Regions from separate parts of the Streptomyces sp. NPDC094143 genome, predicted to be linked through region 1. Evidence: riboswitches for the same ligand, from Rfam matches in the RefSeq annotation. Region 1 holds a riboswitch; each other region holds the start of a gene.
What was found. Region 1 has a riboswitch for cobalamin ahead of ABTZ58_RS21410 (ABC transporter substrate-binding protein). Riboswitches for the same ligand answer to the same signal wherever they lie in the genome.
Positions count from the first base shown of each region.

Region 1 (3,924 bases):
CCAGTTCTCCGGGTCGTCGCCCGGCGGGCACTGCAGGTAGTAGCGGGTCACCTCCGGGCTGCGCGGCATCTGGCCCGCGAACCCCCGGGCGTGACAGCCGAACAGCACGCAGTCCGCGGACGGCGGAGCCTCGGCGAGCAGCGCCAGCCAGCCGATGCCGTAGTCGTGCCGGGCGATGCGCACCCGCTCCGGCGGCAGGGACGCCCTGCTCACCCCGCGGGCCCCGTCGCACCCGGCGACGAACTCGGTCCGCACGACCTGCCGTTCACCCGTGTCTGGGCAGACGTAGGACACCGAGGGCCGGTCGGAGTCGAGGTCGTGGAGCCGTACGTCCCGGACGCCGAAGCGGATCCGGCCGCCGCGCACGTCGGCGTACTCGCGGACCAGGTCCGTCACCAGCAGCGGCTGCGGGTAGACGAAGTGATGGCTGCCCGTCAGCTCGCCGTAGGAGAAGCGGTAGCGCTCCCCGTCGAAGCGGAACTCGCACGCGGTGTGCAGCTCCGCCCGGTCCAGCAGGTTGCGGGCGAGGCCACGCTTCTCCAGGCCCCGTACGGCCCATTCCTCGATGACCCCGGCCCGGGGCCGCTGTTCGATGAACTCCCGGGTCTCGGTCTCCAGCACCAGGCAGTCCACCCCGGCGGCGCGCAGGATGTTGCCGACGGTCAGACCGGCGGGTCCGGCGCCCACGACGACGACCGGGAAGCGTTGCGGGGCGCCGGAGTTGACGGGCGGCGGGGGGGTAGGCCATGCCGCTCATTATGGAGCCGGTGTCAGCGCGCGGGCACCCGCGCGACGGCCGGACGGGGGGCACCGCTTCCCCGCCCGGCGACGGGGAGCCGTGACGGTCACCGGCCCGGGTTGCGGTCATCGCCCGAGCGGGGTCATCGTCCGTGTGCGGTCGCCATCCGAGACGCGGTCGCCATCCGAGACGCGGTCACCGCCCGAGTCGTGGGATCTCGATCGCCGGGCAGCGGTCCATCACCATCTCCAGGCCCGCGGCGCGGGTCCGCTCGTACGCCGCCTCGTCGACGACGCCCAGCTGGAACCAGACGCCCTTCGCGCCCTTGGCGACCGCCTCGTCCGCGACGGCTCCGGCCAGCTCGCTGTTGACGAAGACGTCCACGACGTCCACGCCGAAGGGGATGTCCGCCAGGCTCGCGTACCCCTGCTCGCCGTGCACCGTCTCGGCCTTCGGGTGTACCGGCACGACTCGCTTGCCGAAGCGCTGGAGCACGGCCGCGACGCCGTACGCCGCGCGCTGCCGGTTCGACGACAGGCCCACCACGGCCCAGGTGTCGCCGAGGTCGTTGAGAATCCTGCGGACCGTTGCCTCGTCGCCGTACACCGGCGGCCTCCTCGGAACGTCGTGGCTGAACTGCTGTCCGGGCAACGACGCGGGGCGCGCGGTGATTCCCCGGAAGCCGCCGTGATAGCTTGCCGAGGCCAGTCGAACCCATGTACGTGGGTCAGGGAATCCGGTGGAAATCCGGAACTGACGCGCAGCGGTGAGGGGGACGGGCGGGGCCTCGGCCACTGGACTCCTGCACGGACGTCCGGGAAGGCGCTCCGATCCGGGTGAACCCGAGTCCGAAGACCTGCTGGCGGCCCCCGCGGCCGGTGCGCGGCGGGGGAGCACCGTACGACCGGGCTCCGCGATCGGGCCCTCGACGACTGAGGACTGGTTCCCGTGCCCCTCGCCCCACCCGCCCGTGCCGCCGTGCTGCTCGCGGCCGGCTCCCTCCTCCTGACCGGCTGTGGCGACGCGAGGCCCGCCGACGCGAAGGCCGCCGCCGTCACCCTCGTCAACTGCGGCCACGAGGTACGCGTCCAGGCCCCGCCCCGGCACGCCGTCTCCCTCAACCAGGGCACCACGGAGATCCTGCTCTCCCTCGGCCTCGCCGACCGCCTCGCGGGCACCGCCACCTGGACCGACCCCGTGATGAAGGGGCTGGAGAAGGCCGACGCGACGGTGCCGCGCATCGCCGACGGCAACCCCTCCTTCGAACGGGTCCTGGACGCCGGCCCGGACTTCGTCACCGCCTCCTTCGTCTCCACCCTCGGCCAGGGCGGAGTCGCCACCCGCGAACAGTTCGAGAAGCTCGGCGTGCCCACGTACGTCTCCCCGGCCGACTGCGCCGGGGAGGACAACTCCGGCGGCGGCGACGGCGCTCGCACCAAGGCGCTCGGCATGGACGCCGTCTACGGCGAAGTGCGGGACCTCGCGGCGGTCTTCGGGGTGAAGGAGCGCGGTGACGCCCTGGTGGCCTCCCTCCGGCAGCGCATGGCCAAGGCCACCGCGGGCGTCGACGCCTCCGACGTCACCCTCCTGTACTGGTTCGCCAACTCCGAGTCGCCCTACATGGCGGGCTGCTGCGGTGCGCCCGGCATCATCACCCGCTCCCTCGGCGCGAAGAACGTCTTCGACGACACGCACGAGGAGTGGCCGCAGATCAACTGGGAGACGGTCGCCGACCGCGACCCCGACGTCCTCGTCATCGGCGATCTGACCCGCAAGTCGCAGACCGCCGAGTCGGCCGCGAAGAAGATCGCCTTCCTGGAGTCCAACCCGGCCACGAAGAACATGGACGCGGTCCGGCACAAGCGGTACGTGCTGCTCAGCGGGCAGGCCATGAACCCGACCATCCGCACGGTCGAGGGCGTGGAGCAGGTCGCCGCCGGGCTGCGCCGCTTCGGGCTGGTGAAGTGACCGCCAAGGGTCTCGCGGACGCCGGGGTCCGGCCCCACCGCCGGACCGGGCTCGCGCTGGGAGCAGCCGGGGTCGTCGCGCTCGCCGCCTCCCTCGCCGTCGCCATCACCATCGGCCCCGCCGACATCGGGGTCGGTGACGTGTGGTCCGTGGTGGCCGCCCATCTCGGCCTCGGCGACTCGGACCTGACGCCGATCCGGGCCGGCATCGTCTGGCAGCTGCGGCTGCCGCGCACCCTGCTCGCCGCCGTGTGCGGGGCCGGACTCGCCGTGTGCGGGGCGGTGATGCAGTCGCTGCTGCGCAACCCGCTCGCCGACCCCTTCGTGCTGGGGGTCTCCTCGGGCGCCTCCACCGGCGCGGTGCTCGTGGTCGTGCTCGGCGCGGGCGGCGGCGCCGTCTCCGTCTCCGCGGGCGCCTTCCTCGGGGCCCTGGTCTCCTTCGCGCTGGTCCTGCTGCTCAGCCACACCCTGGGCGGCACCACCGACCGGGTGGTCCTCGCCGGGGTCGCCGCCATGCAGCTGTTCTCGGCGCTCACGTCCTTCGTGGTGATGACCTCCGCCGACGCCGAGACGACCCGGGGTGTGCTGTTCTGGCTCCTCGGCTCCCTCGGCGGCGTCGGCTGGACCGACGTGTGGCTGTGCCTGGCCGTGCTGGCCGTGGCCCTGGTGGTGTGCCTCGCGTACGCCCGTACCCTCGACGCCTTCGCCTTCGGGCGGGACGCGGCGGCCGCGCTCGGGGTGTCCGTGGCCCGCACCCGCCTGGTGCTGCTGTGCGTCACGGCCCTGCTCACGGCGGCGCTGGTCAGCTCGGCCGGGGCGATCGGCTTCGTCGGGCTGGTCCTGCCGCACGCCGCCCGGGCACTGGCCGGGCCCGGGCACGCCCGGCTGCTGCCGGTCACGGCGCTGGCCGGTGCGGTGTTCCTGGTGTGGGTGGACACGCTGGCCCGGACCGTCCTTGATCCCCGGGAGGTGCCGGTGGGCGTCGTGACCTCCCTGATCGGGGTCCCGGCGTTCGTGGCCGTGCTGTACCGGACACGGAGGGCAGGGTGACGGGGGCGGAGCCATCGGCGGACAGCACCGGCCGCCGGGCCGGGCGGACCGGGGGCCGTGCCGGCGAGGCGCGGGGCGAGGGGGCTGAGCGGGCTGGGCTGCGTGCCGGCGAGGCGCGAGGCGAGAGGCCCGGGCGGGACGGCCGCCGTGCCGGCGAGGCACGGGGCG
Region 1 is NZ_JBEOTZ010000016.1:109,346-113,269, reverse strand. It holds partial or broken gene ABTZ58_RS21420 (4-hydroxybenzoate 3-monooxygenase) at 1-705, opposite strand, end outside; gene ABTZ58_RS21415 (CoA-binding protein) at 935-1,345, opposite strand; cobalamin riboswitch at 1,428-1,617, shown strand; gene ABTZ58_RS21410 (ABC transporter substrate-binding protein) at 1,688-2,707, shown strand; gene ABTZ58_RS21405 (FecCD family ABC transporter permease) at 2,704-3,756, shown strand.

Region 2 (3,924 bases), on a different contig from region 1:
GCCGAAGACGATCACCACGACGGCGCCCAGCGATGCCCCGGAGGAGACGCCGAGCAGGTAGGGCTCGGCGAGCGGGTTGCGGATCAGAGCCTGCAGGGCGCTGCCCACGACCGCGAGTCCGGCGCCGGCCACGGCCCCGAGAAGGACGCGTGGCACGCGGACGTCCAGCACGATGGTCTCCCGCGCCCGCGACCAGTCCGGCTCCACCCAGTCGGCGCCCAGCGCGTGCGTCGCGATGCCCCACACCTGGCCGGGCGGCACCTGAACCGAACCGATCGCCAAGCCCGCCGTGGCGGAGACCACCAGCAGGACGGCCAGGACGACGAGCGTGACGGTGAAACCGGCCGGACCGACCCGCCTGTTGTCCCACTTCTCCGGTCGCACGGCCCGCCCGGCGGCGGTCTCGGTGACCGGGGCCCTCACGCGAAGCTCTCGGGATGGATGCCGCGCGCCAGGTCCTCCACCGCGTAGGCGGACCGCACGCCCACCAGCGTCGCGGTCAGCGGCAGCACGACGAACCGCTTGTTCCTGATGGCGGGCACGTCCTTCAGAGCGGGCTGAGCGAGCAAGAACTTCTTCTTCTGCTCGACGCTTCCGGCGCCCGCATAGTCGTAGATCGCGATGACTTCTGGTCTGCGCTCGACGACCTGCTCCCAGGAGACGTCACCGAAGACGGCGTCGAGATCGGCGAAGACGTTTCGGCCGCCGCCCAGACGGATCAGTTCGGTGCCCAGGCTCTTGCCGCCCGCGGTGAAGGCGGTCTTGTCGCCGCTGTCGTAGACGAACACGGACACCTGGGGCTTGCCCTTGACGGCGCTGGTGGCTTTGTCGACCCGTGCCTGAAGGTCGGCGATTAGTCTGTTCGCGCGGTCGGGTACGCCGAAAACCTTGCCGACGCTGCGGACCTCGTCGTAGGTGTCCTGCATCGTCACGCGCTTCTTACCGCAGTACTCGCCGTTGAGGTGCGTGTCGATGCCGGCGTCGGCGAACGCCTCGCGGGAGCGGCCCTCGTGCTCGGCGAAGGCGCTGCCGTAGCCGCCGTAGACGAGGTCCGGCTCGGCCTCCAGGACGGTCTCGAAGGACGGCTCCTTCTTCGCCAATTCGGGGATGGACTCGTAATCCCTCTTCAGCTCGGGCAGGACGGCGGAGTCGGGGAAGGCGGTGCCGACCATGCGGTCCTTCAGGCCCAGGGAGAGCATGAGTTCCGCCGGGTGCTGGTGGATGGTGACGACACGCTCGGGCGCCTTGTCGTACGTCGTCTTCACGCCGCAGTTGTCGACGGTGACGGGGAAGCCGCCGGCCGCCGGGGCCGTGGCTTTCGTGTCCTGGGCGGTGTCTTGAGACGATCCGCAGCCGGCGGTCAGCAGTGACGCCGACAGTGCCACGGCCGCGGCCGTCGCGCGCAGGGCACGGCGTCGGCGGGCAGGGGTGAACAGCGGGGGACGGGACGTGCCGTCGTACACGTGAAGCCTCCTGGGGAGTCCGCGCTCCTCGGAACGGGCCCGCGACAGGCCAGTGTCCTGACTCCCGGATCGACGCTCCCCTTTGCCTTCCCGCGCGGCACGCAGTGGCGTGTTGAAGGGTGCACTCCCCGGTCACAGTGGCGGGACCGTGCCGGATTCGCACCGGCTTCCTGTCTCCCGTCGCGGTGATGACCCGCTGATACTACGGTCTGCCGACAAGCGGCCAAAAGGGCGTGCGAACATGCCCGAGCGCCCCTGCGCGGCCTTCACGCCTCGCGCACTGCCCGCAGTATCAGCCGTTCGGCGTTCTCGTCGTAGGGGCGGCCGTCGAAGCCGCCGAAGACCTCCACCCGGCTGAATCCCGCCTCCTCGACCATCCGCCGCAACTCGACTGCGCTGTACACGAACCACACCAGGCTGGCCCGCGTGATCCGCTCGCCCCGGACCAGGACCCAGTCGCTGCGCAACCTCGCCCAGTCGTCCAGCACGGTGTCGGTCTGCACCATCAGGTCCTCACCCCGCTGCACCACCTTCGGCGGGGTGACCTTGCGGGCCAGCAGTTCCTTGCCGGCCAGGTCCAGGACCAGGATCCCGCCGGGGGCCAGGCAGGTGTACATGGTGCGCAGTACGTGGGCGTTATCGGCCGGATCCTCGAAGTAGCCGAAGGAGGTGAACATGTTGAGGACGACGTCGAAGCAGCCGGGCGCCTCGTATGCGCGTGCGTCGGCCTGTACATAAGTGACCCGCTCGCCTGCGTCGGCCGACCGTTTGCGCGCCCGGTCCAGCATGGCGGGGCTCAGGTCGACCCCGGTGACGTCGTGGCCGCGGCGGGCGAGCGGAACAGTGAACACACCGGGGCCGCAGCACAGGTCCAGCACCCGGGCGCCTGCGGGGAAGGCCAGCAGGGGAGAGGTGTTGAGGAGGTCCTCGGCCTGCGCGTAGCGCTGTTCGGAGAAGAGGAAGTCGTAAAACTCGGTCCAGAAGTCATCGTCCTGGAACCCGCCCGTCCGTGTCATGCGGCTTCAGTGCTCCTTCGTCGTCATCGTGCGGGTGGCAGTGCGGTGTGCGGTCGCGGAACGCCAGCAGTGCGGCGGGAAGCAGCAGGCACTGCACGGCGGCCAGCAGCCAGAACCAGCCGTCGTTTCCGGCGTGGCCGGTGAGCCTGTAGAGCTGCCCGCCCAGTACTCCGCTGGCACAGGCACCGAGTCCCGCGGCCAGCCGCTGCTGGCCGAAGACCACGGCGTCCGAGCGCCGGCTGCGGCGCAGTGCCTCCAGGTCGTTCTTCAAGAAGAGGACAATGTCACCCAGAGTGATCAGGGTTCCGCCCGCCAGCAGGGCCGGCCGGGTGCCGACCGCCAGCACGGCCAGCCCGGCCGCCAGGCCCGTGAAGCCGACCGTGAGGGCCGTCGCATAGGGCATGCGCCGGATCAGACCGGACGCCAAGGGCTGGACGACGATGACCAGGGTGAAGCAGAGCAGCAGGACCAGGCTGTAGAACGCGCTGGACGCCCGCTCGACGGCGTACACCGCCAGGAAGTGCTGGAAGTGGAAGTACAGGTAGAAAGCGAGCGCGTTGGCGGCGAAGGGCAACACCGCCACTCCGGCGAGCAACCCCCGCGCGCCTGCGCCTGGCTCCGGACCCGGCTCTTGACCGGCCTTGAGGTCAGGGAGGCGGGCGTGGCCCGCGGTGACCAGGACGAACAGCGCTGTGACGGCCACGAACAGCCAGCCCGGAGAGGACAGCACGAATGGCCCCGCCACCACCGGCCCCACCGCCATCCCCGCGTTGAGCGCCGCGTTGCCCGCCGACAGGAACACGGGCCGGCGCTCGTCGTCCACGCCGTGCACGAGGTAGGCCTTGTTGGCGGGCAGGTACAACGCGGCGCCGCAGCACGTCAGGATGAGCGCTCCGACGGCCAGAGGCGGCCAGCGCAGGGCCAGCAACAGGCCCACGAACCCGGCTGTGCGGATGATCAGCGCCCACAGCATGGTGCGGCGCAGTCCGATGCGGTCCGCCAGGGCGCCGCCGAAGATCCCGCCGGAGAACTGCACGAGGGAGGCCACGGCCAAGACGACGCCGACCGTGCCGAGTCCCATGTCGAGCCGTTCGTGCAGGAACACCGACATGAACGGCAGCACCATGAAGCTGCCGAGCGGGATCAGAAACGAGCTGAGCAGCAGGAAACGCAGCGATCCGTCGAACGTGGACAGCGCGGATCGCAGGCCCTTCCCGCCCGCTGCGTGGTCAGCCACCGCCGTTCCCGGTCCGCGGGAACGGCTCCGTCAGCACGCGTAAGGCGTTGGCGGCGGCCACCGCATGGTGCGTGGCCAGCTCGGCCGTCTCTGCTTCCGCGTAGACGATGCCGGCGTATCCGCGGCTGTCGGCCAGGTGCTCGATGCGGTCGCCGACGGACCTGACCGGGTACCAGGCCGGTGATCCTGGCATGTCCGACAGCCGCTC
Region 2 is NZ_JBEOTZ010000079.1:6,812-10,735, reverse strand. It holds gene ABTZ58_RS39025 (FecCD family ABC transporter permease) at 1-423, opposite strand, end outside; gene ABTZ58_RS39020 (ABC transporter substrate-binding protein) at 420-1,463, opposite strand; cobalamin riboswitch at 1,494-1,675, opposite strand; gene ABTZ58_RS39015 (class I SAM-dependent methyltransferase) at 1,730-2,479, opposite strand; gene ABTZ58_RS39010 (MDR family MFS transporter) at 2,448-3,716, opposite strand; gene ABTZ58_RS39005 (ATP-grasp domain-containing protein) at 3,709-3,924, opposite strand, start outside.
Region 2: it holds a riboswitch for cobalamin, as region 1 does, so the genes downstream of both, ABTZ58_RS39020 (ABC transporter substrate-binding protein) here and ABTZ58_RS21410 (ABC transporter substrate-binding protein) in region 1, are expected to answer to the same signal.

Region 3 (3,924 bases), on a different contig from region 1:
GGCGCGCTGTCCTCCGTCTCCGGTGTGATCGTGCTGGCCGGCAGCGCCGCCACCGGCTCGCTGCTCGACCTGGGGCTGCCGGCGGCCGTGCCGTGGCTGGTCCTGGCGGCCGTACCGGCTCTGGCCGTGGCGCTGCTGCCGCGCCGGGAACACAGAGAGGACCGGCAGGACGGTACGGGCAGGGAGGAGGGGGCGCCCCGGGCGGAGTGATCCGGGCTCCCCCCTCCCCCGCGGACGCACCCCCGGAGTGCGACGTCGCACGCGCCCCGGCTGTCGAGGGGGCCGTACCGTGCGGCTCACCGCCGCGGAGCACAATGATCATCCGGCGCCAGTATCCTGGGTCGGCTGTGGCACCCCCCACCAATCCCCGTGCGACCACGGGGAGTTCGGGCTGCGGCAAAGAACTTCCCACCTGCATGAGACGAGGACGAGTGCTGCTAGCGGGCCGCTACCGGCTGGATGTTGAGATCGGGCGCGGTGGAATGGGAGAGGTCTGGCGGGCGTACGACGAGACGCTCGCCCGAGCGGTGGCCGTCAAGCTGCTGCTGCCCCAGGACACCGACGCCACGGCGGCCTCCCGGTTCCGCCTGGAGGCCCAGACCGCCGGGCGTCTCAACCACCCGAACCTGGTCGGCGTGCTCGACTTCGGCGAGTACGACAACCGGCTGTACCTGGTGATGGAGCTGGTCGAGGGCGACAGCCTCGCCGGGGTGCTCGCCGCGTCGGGCGCACTCCCGGCCGGCCGGGTGGCCGACCTCGCCGCCCAGGCCGCCGCGGGGCTCGCCGCCGCGCACGGGCAGGGCATCGTGCACCGCGACATCAAGCCCGCCAACCTCCTGCTGGACCACCACGGCACCCTGAAGATCGGCGACTTCGGCATCGCCCGCTTCCTCGACGACCCCGGCGCCGCGCTCACCGCGACCGGGCAGATCGTCGGCACCGGCCTCTACCTCGCGCCGGAGCGCGCCCTCGGGCAGCCGGCCGGCCCCGCCTCCGACATGTACTCGCTGGGCTGCGTGCTCTACCAGCTGCTCAGCGGCCGCCCGCCGTTCCAGGCCGACACCGCCGTCGCGCTCCTGCACCAGCATCTCGACGCCGCGCCCGTGCCGCCCCGCGAACTCGGCGTCGCCGGTCTCCCGCCGGCGTTCGAGAACTACCTGCTGGGACTGCTCGCCAAGCAGCCCGAGGACCGGCCGTCGGCCCAGCAGGCCGCCGAGTGGTTCGCCGGCGGCGCCTGGCAGGGGCGGCCCGAGCCGCTGCCGGAAGCCACGCCCCCGACGGCCTCCCCGGTCCCGTCCCCGGCGCCGGCGGCCTACCCGCGGGCCGGGACCGGCGCCCCGGCCACATACGCGCTGCCCACCGGGTCGCGCACCGCCCCGGGCGGGCGGGCCCGCCGCGCGGCACCGCGGGGCGGCCCGGGCGGCGGTCCGCAGGGCGGAGCGGGCAGCCGTGCGCAGGGCGGTCCGGGCAGCCGTGCGCAGGGCGGTCCGGGCAGCCGTGCGCGGGGCGGCTCGGACGGCCGGTCGCGCCTGGCCGTCACGGCCGCCGCCGCGGCTCTCTTCCTCGCGGCGATGTACCTCGGCATGGTGTGGTTCGCGCCCGAGGACACCGCGACGAAGGGCACCGAACCCGACGCCTCGCCGTCGGCGAGCAGTCCGGCGGCCTCCGCGGAGCCGAGGTCGGGAGCCTCCGCCGGTCCGGTCACGTCCACCGCGGGCACCGGCGTGACGCCGGCCGTCGGCACCGTGGGCGATGTCACCCCGTCTTCCGAGGCGCCCGCCGCCCCGGGCCCGGCCGAGCCGACGCCCGGCCCGTCGAGCCCGGCGCGGGAGCCGGGCGCGGGCGGCGCGGAGCAGGTGGAGCAGCCGGGGCAGCGGCCTCCCCACGTCCCCGCGGACGGCGGGGAGGACGAGGACGACGAGGGCGAGGACTGAGCGGGCCTGCGCCGGTGCGCGAGCGGGCGCCCCCTCGCGCGCCCCCTGGGGCGGCTTGTCATCGCCCTGATCCCGGCCTTATTGTCACCACGCCTTGGTGAACGGGAAATCCGGTGTGATGCCGGTGCGGCCCTCGCCACTGTGAATCGGGAAGTCCGGCTCCGGCCCTCGCGGGCAGCCACTGGGTCCTCGTGACCCGGGAAGGCGGAGTTCGGGCGGTGGTACCCGTCAGCCAGGAGACCGGCCAAGGCGCGTCAACCATCCACGAGGTGCTGGAGAGGGTCTGCTGAGCCATGCACATAGCCGAGGGTTTTCTGCCTCCGGTGCACGCGGCCGCCTGGGGCGTCGCGTCGGCGCCGTTCGTCGTCCACGGAGTCCGGTCACTCACCCGTGAGGTGCGCGAGCACCCCGAGAGCACCCTGCTCCTCGGTGCCTCCGGCGCCTTCACCTTCGTCCTGTCGGCCCTGAAGCTGCCGTCCGTCACCGGAAGTTGCTCCCATCCCACGGGCACCGGCCTGGGGGCCATGCTGTTCCGGCCGCCCGTCATGGCGGTGCTGGGCACCATCACCCTGCTCTTCCAGGCGCTGCTGCTGGCGCACGGCGGGCTGACCACGCTCGGCGCCAACGTCTTCTCCATGGCGATCGTCGGGCCCTGGGCCGGCTACGCCGTCTACCGGCTGCTGCGCCGGTACGACGTGCCGCTCATGGTGACCGTGTTCTGCGGGGCGTTCGTCGCCGACCTGTCCACCTACTGCGTCACCAGCGTGCAGCTGGCGCTCGCCTTCCCCGACCCGGGCAGCGGGTTCCTGGGCGCGCTGGGCAAGTTCGGGTCCATCTTCGCCGTCACCCAGATCCCGCTCGCGGTCAGCGAAGGGCTGCTGACGGTGCTCGTGATGCGGCTGCTGGTGCAGTCCAGCAAGGGCGAACTGACCCGGCTCGGCGTGCTGTCCGGCGCGAAGAGCGCTCGGACCGAGTCGGAGGCGGTGGCGCGATGAGCCGGAACACGAAGATCAACCTGCTGCTGCTGCTCGTCGTGGCCGCCCTCGCGGTGCTGCCCCTGGCCCTCGGCCTCGGTGACCACAAGGAGGAGCCGTTCGCGGGCGCGGACGGTGAGGCGGAGTCCGCGATCACCGAGATCGAGCCGGGCTACGAGCCGTGGTTCTCCCCGCTGTACGAACCGCCGTCCGGGGAGATCGAGTCGGCCCTGTTCTCCCTCCAGGCCGCTCTCGGCGCCGGTGTCCTCGCCTACTACTTCGGCCTGCGCCGCGGGCGCCGGCAGGGCGAACAGCGCGCGCTGGAGCGGGAAGCCGGGAGCGCGCCCGCCGGCGCGGCCGGGAAGTCCGCCGACGGTCAGGGCTGAACCCGGGTGCTGCCGATCGACGTGGCGGCGCACAGCAGTCGCTGGCGCCGTCGTCACCCCGTGGACAAGGCCGTGCTCGGGCTCGGTCTCACCGTGCTCGCGATCTCGCTGCCGCCCTGGCCGGGCGCGGCGCTGGTGCTGGTGACGGCCCTGGCGCTGCTGCTGGGGCCGGCGGGCGTGCCGGGCCGGCGGCTGTGGCGGGCCTACCGGGTGCCGCTGGGCTTCTGCGTGACCGGCGCGCTCCCGCTGCTCGTCCGGATCGGCGGCCCTGACGGTTTCGTCTCCCTCGCCGGTGACGGGCCCGTCCGGGCCGGGGAGTTGCTGCTGCGCACCTCGGCGGCCTCCCTGGGCGTGCTGCTGTTCGCCTTCACCACCCCCCTGTCCGACCTGCTGCCGCGCCTGGTCCGGGCCGGGGTCCCCGCGCCGGTCGTCGACGTCGCGCTCGTGACGTACCGGATGAGTTTCCTGCTGCTGGACTCCGTGCGGCGGATCCGGGAGGCCCAGGCCGCGCGTCTCGGCCACACCAGCCGGGCCGCGGAATGGCGTTCCCTGGCCGGGCTGGGCGCCACCGCGTTCGTGAGGGCCTTCGACCGGGCCGCCCGCCTGCAGGCCGGACTCGCCGGGCGCGGC
Region 3 is NZ_JBEOTZ010000004.1:164,217-168,140, forward strand. It holds gene ABTZ58_RS07290 (MDR family MFS transporter) at 1-210, shown strand, start outside; gene ABTZ58_RS07295 (serine/threonine-protein kinase) at 417-1,934, shown strand; cobalamin riboswitch at 2,013-2,197, shown strand; gene ABTZ58_RS07300 (energy-coupling factor ABC transporter permease) at 2,228-2,929, shown strand; gene ABTZ58_RS07305 (energy-coupling factor ABC transporter substrate-binding protein) at 2,926-3,294, shown strand; gene cbiQ (cobalt ECF transporter T component CbiQ) at 3,301-3,924, shown strand, end outside.
Region 3: it holds a riboswitch for cobalamin, as region 1 does, so the genes downstream of both, ABTZ58_RS07300 (energy-coupling factor ABC transporter permease) here and ABTZ58_RS21410 (ABC transporter substrate-binding protein) in region 1, are expected to answer to the same signal.

Region 4 (3,924 bases), on a different contig from region 1:
GACCAGGACGGTGTCCCCGACACGCACCGAGACGTTGCCGGACGTGCCGACGACGAGTCCCTCCGCGACCGTGCGGCGGGCCGTCGCGACGAGTTCCTCCCAGGCGCGTGCCTCCTCGGGGCGTACGCTCCTGCGCCGCGAGGAGGCGCGCGCCTGGCCCGCGTCCTCTCCGCCGCCCCGGACGTCCCGCCTGTCCCGCTCGTCGTCTCGCTGCTCAGCCATGCGGCGATCCTGCCAGGCGGAGGCCCGGCACACGGCCGTGCGGCTTGTATCCGATGGGGCTCCGGCCGGGCGGCACCGAAGACCGGGCACCGGGCACCGGGCACCGGTGACGGAACGTCCTCGACGGGTCACTCGATCGGCTGAGACGTTCGCGGGGGGCGCCTAGGTCGCGGGGGCGTGGGGAGTCTCACAGCGGGGCGGAACGTCAAACCCCCGTTGTGGACACCCATGCGCCCCTCCCAGTTCATCTTCCGTTCACTCGGGTTACTTACGTTCGTCCAGCCAATGACCTCGAACGATTGCCTGGGTAAATGGAAAGCTTCTCGCTGATCCTCGCGATTGTGGTGGTAACCGCACTCGCGTTCGATTTCACGAACGGTTTCCACGACACCGCGAACGCGATGGCCACGACCATTTCCACGGGCGCCATGCGACCGAAGGCCGCGGTCGCCATGTCCGCGGTCCTGAACCTGGTCGGCGCCTTCCTGTCCGTCGAAGTCGCCAACACGATCTCCAAGGGCCTCGTCGACGAGGCCGGCATCCGTCCCGAAGTCATCTTCGCCGCCCTGGTCGGCGCGATCCTGTGGAACCTGCTGACGTGGTTGGTCGGCCTGCCGTCCAGTTCCTCGCACGCCCTCATGGGCGGTCTGATCGGCGCCACGATCGCCTCGGCGGGCGTCGGCGCGGTGCACGGCGACGTGCTGGTGACCAAGGTGCTCATCCCGGCGGTCGCCGCCCCGCTGGTGGCGGGCGTCGCGGCGATGCTGGCCACGCGGCTGACGTACTCGCTGGGCCGCAAGGCCGACGGCAAGGCGTCCGAGAAGGGCTACCGGGCCGGCCAGATCGCCTCGGCGGGCCTGGTCTCCCTGGCGCACGGCACCAACGACGCGCAGAAGACGATGGGTGTCATCACCCTGGCCCTGGTCGCCGGCGGCGCCGTCGCCCCCGACTCCGACCCGCCCATGTGGGTCATCCTCTCCGCGGGCATCGCGATCGCGCTCGGCACCTACCTGGGCGGCTGGCGCATCATCCGGACCATGGGCAAGGGCCTGACCGACCTCCGGCCGCAGCAGGGCTTCGCCGCCCAGACCAGCGCGGCCACGGTCATCCTGGCCTCCTCGCACCTCGGCTTCTCCCTCTCCACCACCCACTCCGTGTCCGGCGCGGTGATGGGCGCGGGCCTCGGCCGCAAGGGCGGTGTCGTCCGCTGGTCGACCGCGACGCGGATGTTCGTCGCCTGGGGCCTGACCCTGCCGGCGGCCGCCCTGGTGGGCGCGCTCGCCGAGTACGTCACCGGCTTCGGGAACTGGGGCACCGCCGTGGTGGCCGTCTTCCTCGTCGCCTCCTCCGCGGCGATCTGGAAGCTCTCCCGGCGTGAGGTCGTCGACCACACCAACGTCAACGACGCCGGCGCCGAAGCCGACGAGGAGCCGGCCGGCGTGGTGACCGCGGCGATGGCCGCGGTGACGCCGCCGCCCGCGGGCCCCACGGCCGGCGACGTCCCGACGTTCCCCGCCCAGGCGGCCGCCGAGCGGACGCCCACCACGACCACCACGGTCTGACCCCGCCCACCGGTTACAAGGAAGAAGCAGAGATGAAGATCGACTGGGCGGCGCTCGGCTCCGTCTTCGGCGTCAGCCTCGTGGTCACCGTGGCCCTCGTGGGGCTGTTCACCCTCGGCATCACCGGTCTGTCGCGCCGCGAACGGGCGGTGGCGCAGGGCGGGTCCGCGGGCCTGGCGGTGACGGGCGCCTACGCGTGCTTCGCCGCGTGCGCGGCGGCCGTGGGGTACGGCATCTACCTGATCGTGGCCTGACGGCCCGACCGCACATCGTGTCCGCCGGGCGGCACGGGACCTCGGTCCCGTGCCGCCCGGTCGTCGTGTGTGCGAAAGGGACGGTGTGGGGTTCTCCACACTCTCCCCTCGCAGGTCAAGGGCAAGTTGACGGCGGTTCGCGCCCGTGGTGGACTTCCGGGGCCAGTACGGCGGCAGGAGAGGAAGCCGGTGCGAGTCCGGCGCGGTCCCGCCACTGTCACCGGGGTAGCCATCCCCGGGAGCCAGGAACTCTCACCGCCGGTCACGTCGAACCAGGGCGCGGACACCCTGAGTGAGGACACGTATCGCCATGCGCGGCTGCCGATCGAGGTTCAGCACCCCACCCCTGCCTGCCCCGTTGGGCGGCTGACCCCATGGGTGCCGGTCGCGTCTTCGCGTACGGTGCCGCCGCCGGCCTGATCGGTGACCTGCTGCTCGGCGACCCCCGCCGAGGGCATCCGGTCGCCGCGTTCGGGCGGGCCGCGGGTGCCGTGGAACGAGTGGTGTGGCGGGACCACCGCGGGTGGGGCGCGCTGCACGCCGGGGTGTGCGCGTCAGGCGCCGTCGCGCTGGGGGCTGTCGCCCAGCGTGCGGTGCGGTCCTCCGCCGTCGCCTCCGTCGCGCTCACCGGTGCCGCCACCTGGGCCGTCGTCGGGGGGACTTCACTCGCGCGCGAGGCGCGGACCATCGGACGTGCCCTGGAGGCGGGCGACGTCGAGGCGGCCCGGGCGCGGCTGCCGCATCTGTGCGGACGCGACCCGCAGGCCCTGGACGCCGACGGCATTGCCCGGGCCGTGGTCGAGTCCGTCGCCGAGAACACCTCCGACGCGGTGGTGGGGGCACTGGTGTGGGGGGCCCTGGGCGGGGTGCCGGGGCTGCTCGGGTTCCGGGCCGTCAACACCCTGGACGCCATGGTCGGGCACAAGTCGGCCCGTTACCGCCGCTTCGGGTGGGCCTCCGCGCGGCTGGACGACGTCATGGGGTGGCCGGGGGCGCGGCTGACGGCCGTCCTGGCGACGCTGGCCGGGCCGGATCCGCGCGGCGCCGTGCGCGCCTGGCGGGCGGACGCCGCGCAGCACCCGAGCCCCAACGCCGGCCCCGTGGAGGCCTCGTTCGCGGGGGCGCTCGGGGTGCGGCTGGGCGGGACCCTGTCGTACGGCGGGCGGGTGGAGCACCGGCCCGTGCTCAACGAGGCGGGGCGGGGCGTCGGCATCCGGGACGTCGAACGGGCCGTGCGGCTGTCCCGCCGCGTCGGCTGGCTCGCGCTCGGCGTCTGTGTCGCCGCGCGCCACATCACGAAGGGGCGTACGTCATGAGCGGTGGGCTTCTCGTCGCCGGGACCACCTCCGACGCGGGCAAGAGCGTCGTGACGGCCGGGATCTGCCGGTGGCTGGTGCGTCAGGGCGTCAAGGTCGCGCCCTTCAAGGCGCAGAACATGTCCCTGAACTCCTTCGTGACGCGGGAGGGCGCCGAGATCGGGCGGGCGCAGGCCATGCAGGCACAGGCCTGCCGGGTCGAGCCGACCGCGCTGATGAACCCCGTGCTGCTCAAGCCCGGTGGCGAGCAGAGCAGTCAGGTCGTGCTGCTGGGCAAGCCGGTCGGCGAGATGAGCGCGCGCGGCTACCACGGCGGGCGGCAGCGGAAGCTGCTCGGGACGGTGCTGGACTGTCTGGAGCAGTTGCGGGGCACGTATGACGCGGTGATCTGTGAGGGGGCCGGTTCTCCCGCCGAGATCAACCTGCGGCGGACCGACATCGTCAACATGGGCATCGCCCGGAACGCCGGGCTCCCGGTGCTCGTCGTGGGCGACATCGACCGGGGCGGTGTCTTCGCCTCGTTCTTCGGGACGGTGGCGCTGCTGTCCCGCGAGGACCAGGAGCGCGTCG
Region 4 is NZ_JBEOTZ010000018.1:55,198-59,121, forward strand. It holds gene ABTZ58_RS22900 (class II aldolase/adducin family protein) at 1-222, opposite strand, end outside; gene ABTZ58_RS22905 (inorganic phosphate transporter) at 534-1,784, shown strand; gene ABTZ58_RS22910 (hypothetical protein) at 1,817-2,038, shown strand; cobalamin riboswitch at 2,171-2,309, shown strand; gene ABTZ58_RS22915 (cobalamin biosynthesis protein) at 2,413-3,354, shown strand; gene ABTZ58_RS22920 (cobyric acid synthase) at 3,351-3,924, shown strand, end outside.
Region 4: it holds a riboswitch for cobalamin, as region 1 does, so the genes downstream of both, ABTZ58_RS22915 (cobalamin biosynthesis protein) here and ABTZ58_RS21410 (ABC transporter substrate-binding protein) in region 1, are expected to answer to the same signal.